DNA from 4 places in the Bacillus sp. MT94 genome. Region 4 is predicted to be linked to each of the others. Evidence: predicted binding sites of a transcription regulator. Region 4 holds the regulator's gene; each other region holds the start of a gene.
What was found. Region 4 encodes Rex, which represses fermentation and respiration genes when NADH is low (regulators of the CRP and FNR family bind a similar motif). Its sites were predicted from a motif close to TTGTGAAATATTTCACAA; they were not measured.

Region 1 (2,210 bases), on a different contig from region 4:
GAAAGGAAGAAGGAGAAATTAATCCTCACCTTGTTGTTAAATACGTGGGAAGCTAAAAACTCCAAAGTAAAACTTTGGAGTTTTTAATGTTTCATATGTGCTTGTAAAGGAATAATCTCTTCTTGTTGAGCTGCTGCGATTTCAGTTTCTTCCTGTTGAACTTCAGGTGTTTTTTTTGTTAAGTAGTGGTATACCATACCGACAAATACTGATCCGCCAATAATGTTACCGATTGTAACAGGAATTAAGTTATGAATAGCACCTGAAAAAGAAATTGTCTCAGGATGTGGTGAAACTAAAGATAAAGCAAAGAGTGACAAGTTTGCAATACTATGTTCGTAACCAGATAAGAAGAATGTGAAAACAAGTAGCATCATGACCATTATTTTTGCCGTGTCGCCTTTAACCTGAGATGGTAAGAAGCAAGCAAGACATACGAGCCAGTTACATAAAATGGCTTTAAAGAATAACTGCATTGTAGGTGTGTTCATCTTTCCTTCAACGACTTTATTCATTAGGTGACCGTGATCAATTGCTTCAAAAATTCCAGTTGCGTAAAATAGTAAGGCAAAGAATAACGCGCCGGCTAAGTTACCTGCATAACAAGCAACCCAGTTACGAAGTGTATCAGAAATCGTTGTTTCTTTTCTTAAAGTTGCTACAGTAAAGTACATTGTGTTTCCAGTAAACAATTCAGCACCGCCATATATAATAAGTACGAGAGCAATCCCGAAAAACATAGAAGCAGCTAAATAAGTTGCTGGTGAATCTGCAATGTGAAAAAAGTTACCTAATTTAAAACATAGTACAATAATAAAACCGATATAAATACCCGCAAGTGCAGCACGAATAAAATATTGCATTGGGTTTGTATCTAGCATTTTCTTTTTGCTTTTAGCCAGTTTGACAACATAATCTAGTCCTTGTTCTAGCATGAGTAATACGCTCCTTTAGTAAATCTTCTATAAATACTCCTTATATGAATAAAGTACATGGAATTGTTCTCACTTTCAATAAGTTTGTGCAATGTTTCACAAAAAGGACATACATACGTTAAGAAAACGTTTACAAAAGGTAGTATAATGGAATTTTTTCTGGACATTGAGAGGAAGAAAGGAAAAAGAAAAAGCGCTGTAATTACAGCGCTTTTTCGTCTAAATTCTTTTCTACTTTTACTTCTACTTCTTTTGAGAAGAACCAACCACCAACTGCGATTCCGACTAATACAATCCAGAATGTAAGCTTCCACGGAGTGGATTCTGGGAATGAATGTGGAATTACATTTAATGCAGGGTGTGCTAATGTATAAACTGCTAGCTTCACACCAACCCAACCTACAATTAAGAATGCTGCAGTTTCAAGTCCTGGTTTACGTTTTAAGATTTGCACGAATGCAGTTGCTGCAAATCGCATAATGATTAATCCGATAAGTCCACCTACAAAGATAACAACGAATTGCCCAGTATCTAGACTACCAATTGTACCTAATCCTGTTTTTGGTAAAGTCATTGCTAGTGCAACCGCAGCTAAAATTGAATCAACTGCGAAGGCGATATCAGCAACTTCAACTTTAAATACAGTCCACCAGAAGTTCTCTTGTTTTTTCTTTGCTTCTTTTTCTTCTGTTTCTTCATCTGTATTCTTTTTAACATATGTTTTAAATAAGTGATTACCAGCGATAAACATAAGGTAGATGGCACCGATTGCTTGCACTTGCCATACATCGACTAAGAACGAAATCATAAATAACGATCCAAATCGGAAAACAAATGCCCCCGCTAATCCGTAAAATAGTGCTTTCTTTCGTTTTTCTTCTGGTAAATGTTTTACCATAATTGCAAGAACAAGAGCGTTATCAGCCGCTAAAATCCCTTCAAGTGCAATTAGGATGAGTAATACCCAACCATACTCCAATAATAATGATACATCCATGTACATTCTCCTCTCATCTCTATAAGTTCTAAATAAGTGAAGAATTTCCCCACTATTTAGTTTCCCCATACTCCTGCCTATTAACTTTGGAAGAATTTGGAAATGAATACAAAAAAGACCTCTGCCGTTAATAGGCAAAGGTCTTGCTAGACATATGTAATAAAAATGCCAACAAAGCCGGAAGAACTAAGTTCTACGTAATGACGACTTTGTTTCCAAGAAATATTCTTGGACGCTACTCCCCTTTGGAGATATGTTATTGTATTCTCATTATATGG
Region 2 (2,210 bases), on a different contig from region 4:
TGGCGCGTGTGACGCTACAACAGTCTAAAAATATGATAGTAATCGATCAATTATTAAAGGATTTAGAGAAACAAGCAACTGATTTGAAACAAACAATTGAACGATTTTCAATGTAAAAGGAAGAACAGAATGCTGTTCTTCTCTTTTTTATTTAGCTTGATTTAATATTTACAGTTAAACTATGAACGTTTCCGCAACATTCTTTTCTGTCCCTTTCGGATGAAAATTATAGCGAGCTATAATATTAAAAGGGGTGTCTTTTATGAAAAAAGAAAAAAGACAACGGTTAATTAAACAATTTGTAAAGGAGTATGAAATAGATAAGCAAGAAAGATTAGTAGAATTGTTAGCAAAAAAAGATGTATTAGTAACACAAGCTACGGTTTCTCGCGATATTCGTGAGTTAAACTTAACGAAGGTACCTTCTCAAGAAGGATTAATGATATATAAAGTTTTCTCAGAAGAGCATGTACAAACTGATATAAAGTTAAAGAAAAAATTACGAGAAGTTGTTGTGAAAATTGATTGTGTAGATCAATTAATGGTTATTAAAACATTACCTGGTAATGCACATGTTATTGGTGTTTTATTTGATGAGTTAGATTGGAAAGAAAAAATAGGATGTATATGTGGAAATGATACATGCCTTATAATTTCACAGTCGAAATCAGATAGGGAGATTATAGAAGAAAGATTAAATTTAATTATTTAGATGCAAAAATCCTGTTTTTAATAAAATTAAAAACAGGATTTTTGTTTAAATACGGAAGTTAAATATTCAACATATATGCGTAATATATGTATTTTTTATTGAGAAAGCGAGATAGTTTGTTATAAAAATACATATTCGTATGATTTTAAAAAAATAACTTGTTTAATATTTCACAATGATAATGTGGATACTTTCACAAAGATGAAAGTGCAGAGCATTTATTATGTACTTGTAAGACATCAAACATATTTAAAAGGAGGTACAACAAATGAAACATCCGATACATGTTACTTCAGAAATTGGGGAATTACAAACGGTTTTATTAAAACGACCGGGTAAAGAAGTGGAAAACTTGACGCCAGATTATTTGCAGCAATTATTATTTGACGATATTCCATACTTACCAATTATTCAAAAAGAGCATGATTATTTTGCACAAACGTTACGCAATCGGGGTGTTGAAGTTCTTTATTTAGAAAAACTAGCCGCTGAGGCGTTAGTAGATAAAAAACTTCGAGAAGAATTTGTTGATCGTATTTTAAAAGAAGGACAGGCCGACGTAAATGTTGCACATCAAACTTTAAAAGAATATTTACTTTCCTTTTCAAATGAAGAATTAATTCAAAAAATTATGGGCGGTGTACGGAAAAACGAAATTGAAACAAGTAAGAAGACACATTTATATGAATTAATGGAAGATCACTATCCGTTTTACTTAGATCCAATGCCTAATTTATATTTTACTCGTGATCCAGCAGCTAGCGTGGGCGATGGCTTAACGATAAATAAGATGAGAGAACCAGCGCGTAGACGTGAATCATTATTCATGGAGTACATCATTAAATATCATCCAAGATTTGCAAAACATAATGTACCAATCTGGTTAGATCGTGATTATAAATTTCCAATTGAAGGTGGCGACGAGCTAATTTTAAATGAAGAAACAATTGCGATTGGAGTATCTGCTCGTACTTCAGCTAAAGCAATTGAACGTTTAGCTAAAAATCTCTTTAGCCGACAAAATAAAATTAAGAAAGTGTTAGCAATAGAAATTCCAAAATGTCGAGCATTTATGCATTTAGATACAGTATTTACAATGGTTGATTATGACAAGTTTACAATTCACCCAGCCATTCAAGGGCCAAAAGGGAATATGAATATTTATATTTTAGAAAAAGGATCAGATGAGGAAACTCTTAAAATTACACATCGTACTTCTTTAATGGAAGCATTAAAAGAGGTATTAGGCTTAAGTGAATTAGTTCTTATTCCATGTGGAGGAGGAGATGTAATTGCTTCTGCTCGTGAACAATGGAATGATGGCTCGAACACATTAGCAATCGCGCCAGGTGTAGTTGTTACATATGATCGCAACTATGTATCTAATACGTTATTACGGGAGCACGGTATAGAAGTAATTGAAGTGCTAAGTTCGGAATTATCTCGTGGTCGTGGGGGTCCACGTTGCATGAGTATGCCAATTGTTCGTAAAGATATT
Region 3 (2,210 bases), on a different contig from region 4:
ACGGTCTTCATCTTGAGATGATTTATTATAAAATATATACTTAAACTAATATCTGTACACACATCAGGGAGGACTAATATGACAGGAAATAAAAATGACTTACTAGTAGAAAAACGTCAAGAGTTATTGAAAGTATTGCAAGCTCGTTTTGAGAAAAATATGAACCGCCATGAAGGTCTTGAATGGGCTAAGGTTGAAGCTAAGATAGAAGCTAATGCTGAAAAATTATGGTCACTTAACGAAATGGAAGTAACTGGCGGTGAGCCGGATGTTGTCGGTTATGATGAAGAAAAGGACGAATATACTTTCTATGATTGTTCAAAGGAGAGTCCTAAAGGCCGCAGAAGTCTTTGTTATGATCTTGAAGCGTTAGAATCAAGAAAAAAACATAAACCAGAAAATAATGTTATTGATGTTGCAAATGCTATGGGCATTGAACTATTAACGGAAGAACAATATCGGGAATTGCAACAACTTGGGGATTTTGACATGAAATCATCAAGTTGGGTACAAACACCTTCAGATATTCGAGAACTCGGTGGTGCTCTATTTTGCGATTATCGCTTCGGACATGTTTTCGTGTACCACAATGGAGCAGACTCTTACTATGCTGCCAGAGGTTTTCGTGGCTCGTTAAAAGTTTAAATTAGGATAAATAAGAAAAAGAGCCTATACTCAGGCTCTTTTTCTTATTTATATTTTAAAAGTAAACTGTTACTACGCAGTTTTACTTAATTTATATGTTCCGTGGTTATTTTTACGGAAAAGTTTAGGGAAAACATAGTCATCTAATCCAATACGTCCAGCGTTTTGCCCTGCAACTAAAATGAACATAGTTAAAATAAGCAGATTTGGGTTTACACTAACAGTTCCGCTTAATAAAAATGAAAGATTCATTATGATTCCGAAAAATGCAGCTGTTTTTGTTAATCCGCCTAAAATTAAACCTAGACCTACTAAAATTTCTCCCCATTGAACTAAAAAGCTAAATAGGTCTGCGTTTGGAAGAACAAAATTTTGAAGAAAATCTGCCCACCAACTTTGTACTGCAGGATGGTCACCTGATGCTTGAGCGATAGCGCCCTTTAGAAAACCACTTGCATCAAAAGATTGTCCGAAAACTTTACCTATCCCAGCAGCGAGCCATGCATATCCTATGTAAAATCGTAAAAATAATAATATGAAAGCAGCACGTTTATCAGTTCTTAAAAAATTGATAACCATTGAAATCCCTCCAATATTCTATTTACATGTTTATTATATATCCATTGTGAAAAAATTCACAATGGATAAAGTGTGAACAAAAATGGTGTTTTTATAAAATGAAAAAGGCATATAACAATCATATGTTATATGCCTTTTCTATTATATATTTATTAATTTATTTAGGTAATGTAAATTTAGCTTTTTTACCTTGTGAAATATCTTTAGCTTCTTTATTTCTCATAGGTCCTAACTCAATCTCAAAGCTTTTGTCTTTCCAAATCTTTTCATACTGCTCTTGATCTAAAATATATACTTGTAGTAACTCTCCAGATGTTCCTGTTTTGACTGAAGCATTATAGTCATAATTTAATAGCATACCTTCATTAATCGTATATTGTGTACCATCATTCACTCTCAATGTAGAGCTTATAGGAGACAGTGAAACGTCTTGAGCATCTTTGTTATCAAGCTTGAATTTTACTGTTAACAGAACAAGACCGTTTTTAAAATTTGCAAAGCGTGGAGCTTCGACGGAATTTGGTGTGAATTGAGTGAATTGGTATCCGTCTAATGTAACATTAACAGCGCCTAATTCTTGATTGTTATTAATACTTGATTTCTCTTTTAACATTTTTTTATCGCCCATGTTATTAGCTGTAGCTTTATCTTGGTAGAAAGTATTATCTGTTGCAACTTTTTCAGCACCCTGTTTGTTTAAACTTAATGAAAAGCTTCCAGGATTTCCGATTGGAGCATCAAATTTTCCTTTATTAGCTTGTGCAGTTGGGACTGTGACTGAGACTGTTGAGAGACTTGAAATTTTCGCTAGATCATCTTTTCCGAATGGATAAGCGATATAACCAGAAATAGTTTCTCCTGCTTTTACTAAGTAATCATTCGTTGGAGCAAGTTTAGTTGGGAGCTGATCTTCTTTTGGAATTAAATCTTTATAGTTACTATATGCTTTCTGCGCGCCAGTAAATGACATGTCCAATGCTGGCATA
Region 4 (2,210 bases):
CATAATCAGCTAACAATCTTTCATATATAGCTTCGTTTGAAAAGTTTTCTTCTTTTCCCATTTCTTGCTCAAGCCTTCGAAGTTTTGTCTCCATTTGCTGTAAGTGGGTAAAGACGGTTAGCATTTCATCCCAAATTGTTAAAGACGTTTCTAGGCCGGTATTTTGAGCTAAATACCCGATTGAGACATCTTTCGGTTTTATAATTTCGCCACCATCATGTGATAACTCACCAGCGATAATTTTTAATAATGTAGATTTTCCAGCTCCATTCCTTCCGACTAATGCGATACGATCTTTTGTTTGTACTTCCAATTTTATGTTTGCAAGAATTGTTTCTGCACCGTATAATTTCGAAAGTCCATTTACTTGTAATAAAATCAATGTTTTCACCTCAAATAATTTCTTAACTTTGCCATGTTTATATTTCTCAATCATACTAAAAATAGTGTATAGTTTAAAATAAGAGAGAATACTTCTTCTCTTTATTATACAAGGAATTTAATGAGTGCTAAACTTCTGTATTTGATTAAAGTATATGAATAAAGATAGGAAGAGAGGAGAGGTCATATGGATCAGCAAAAGATTCCACAAGCCACTGCTAAAAGATTGCCTCTATACTATCGATTTATCCAAAACTTATCTCTTTCTGGTAAGCAGCGTGTTTCATCGGCCGAATTGAGTGAAGCGGTAAAAGTAGATTCCGCAACAATACGAAGAGATTTTTCGTATTTTGGAGCGTTAGGGAAAAAGGGATATGGATATAACGTAAATTATTTATTATCATTTTTCCGCGAAACACTTGATCAAGATGATATAACGCGTGTAGCACTTATTGGAGTAGGTAATTTAGGGACCGCTTTCTTACATTATAATTTCACGAAAAACAATAATACAAAAATTGAAATGGCATTTGATGTTAGTGAAGAGAAAGTTGGAACAGAAATCGGGGGCATTCCTGTATACCATTTAGATGAATTAGAAGAGAGATTATCAAATGATATACAAGTGGCAATATTAACAGTACCGGCTACAGTAGCACAAGCTGTAGCAGATAGATTAGCTGAAACGAGCGTGCATGGTATTTTGAATTTCACACCAGCACGATTAAACGTATCAGAGAATATTAGAATTCATCATATTGATTTAGCTGTAGAGTTACAAACATTAGTTTACTTTTTGAAAAACTATCCACAATAAAACGCAGAGGAAGCGACCTCTGCGTTTTATTATTGTTTCTTCTTTGTGAATTTAACTAATATAAGGCGAAGTGCCAAATTAAAATCAATTGTTGCCATAACTGCAAATAGTATTGTCCACACATTCCAGATTGTATCTGTCACGTTCGTAATGGCGAAGCGTGTAAAGATACATCCAAGAAGGAAGTATAGTGCAGCCATGAACAATGGTGAGTTTCTCATACAAAAAATCCTCCGATAAAGCCTTGCATTTTTTCAGCTTCTTTAATCATTTCTTGAATTTGCTCATTGCTCATAAAAATTTGCCCAATAGCGACTAATGTATTCATCGCAACATGAGCTGCAATCGGAACGATAATACGCTTCGTCTTCACATATAAGAAGGCGAATACGAGCCCCATAGCAGTGTATACCAATAAATGAGTAAAATCAAAATGAATTGCTGCGAATACAAGCGAACTAATGATAGCTGCAATAAAGAAGTTAAACTTCTTATAAAGTGTACCAAATAAAATTTTTCTAAATACGATTTCTTCCAAGATAGGTCCGATTATAGATACGACAATAAGGAACCAAGGTGTCGTTCTTGCAATTTCCATCAGTTTCATTGTATTTTCTGAACCTTGTTTAATTCCTAGCAGCTGCATCTCGATCATACCGGCAACTATTTGTGAAAAGAAAGCCAAGAAGAAGCCGATGAAAATCCATCCAATAGTAGCTGGAACAGAAGAGCGCATTGCATCTAAATGCCTGTCACGAATGTCTGTTCTAAGTAACCAAAGTACGATACATAATGCAACAAAGAAGCTAATAATTGCCCAGTGTCCCGTTATGATTTGTCCTTTTTCCTCCATGGTAAATCCTCTATTATCATAGAGTCCTGTTTTTAGGAGAAGTGGCAATCCAACAACGCCAGATAACTGCATTAAAATGTATGTAACGATAATCCACCAGTATTGTTTCTTCAAATGGTTTAACCATCCTTTCTAACTATAGTGTATGAGATAAGTTAG

Region 1: a site for Rex is predicted at 1,020-1,037, ahead of AC1Q51_RS12410 (formate/nitrite transporter family protein). Genes of this name have one in related genera too.
Region 2: a site for Rex is predicted at 871-888, ahead of arcA (arginine deiminase). Genes of this name have one in related genera too.
Region 3: a site for Rex is predicted at 1,269-1,286, ahead of AC1Q51_RS26465 (DoxX family membrane protein). Genes of this name have one in related genera too.

What each region holds. Positions count from the first base shown of each region.
Region 1 covers NZ_JBXAEZ010000003.1:130,049-132,258, reverse strand. Annotated here, with positions in the region: gene AC1Q51_RS12415 (cyclic-phosphate processing receiver domain-containing protein) at 1-56, shown strand, start outside; gene AC1Q51_RS12410 (formate/nitrite transporter family protein) at 84-935, opposite strand; gene AC1Q51_RS12405 (TerC family protein) at 1,138-1,932, opposite strand; yybP-ykoY riboswitch at 2,023-2,188, opposite strand.
Region 2 covers NZ_JBXAEZ010000008.1:126,735-128,944, reverse strand. Annotated here, with positions in the region: partial or broken gene AC1Q51_RS24130 (methyl-accepting chemotaxis protein) at 1-116, shown strand, start outside; gene argR (arginine repressor) at 263-712, shown strand; gene arcA (arginine deiminase) at 981-2,210, shown strand, end outside.
Region 3 covers NZ_JBXAEZ010000011.1:73,214-75,423, reverse strand. Annotated here, with positions in the region: gene AC1Q51_RS26470 (DUF4256 domain-containing protein) at 79-645, shown strand; gene AC1Q51_RS26465 (DoxX family membrane protein) at 718-1,224, opposite strand; gene AC1Q51_RS26460 (DUF5068 domain-containing protein) at 1,382-2,210, opposite strand, start outside.
Region 4 covers NZ_JBXAEZ010000015.1:4,905-7,114, forward strand. Annotated here, with positions in the region: gene AC1Q51_RS27575 (ABC-F family ATP-binding cassette domain-containing protein) at 1-382, opposite strand, end outside; gene AC1Q51_RS27580 (redox-sensing transcriptional repressor Rex) at 569-1,198, shown strand; gene AC1Q51_RS27585 (YdiK family protein) at 1,228-1,419, opposite strand; gene AC1Q51_RS27590 (CPBP family intramembrane glutamic endopeptidase) at 1,416-2,165, opposite strand.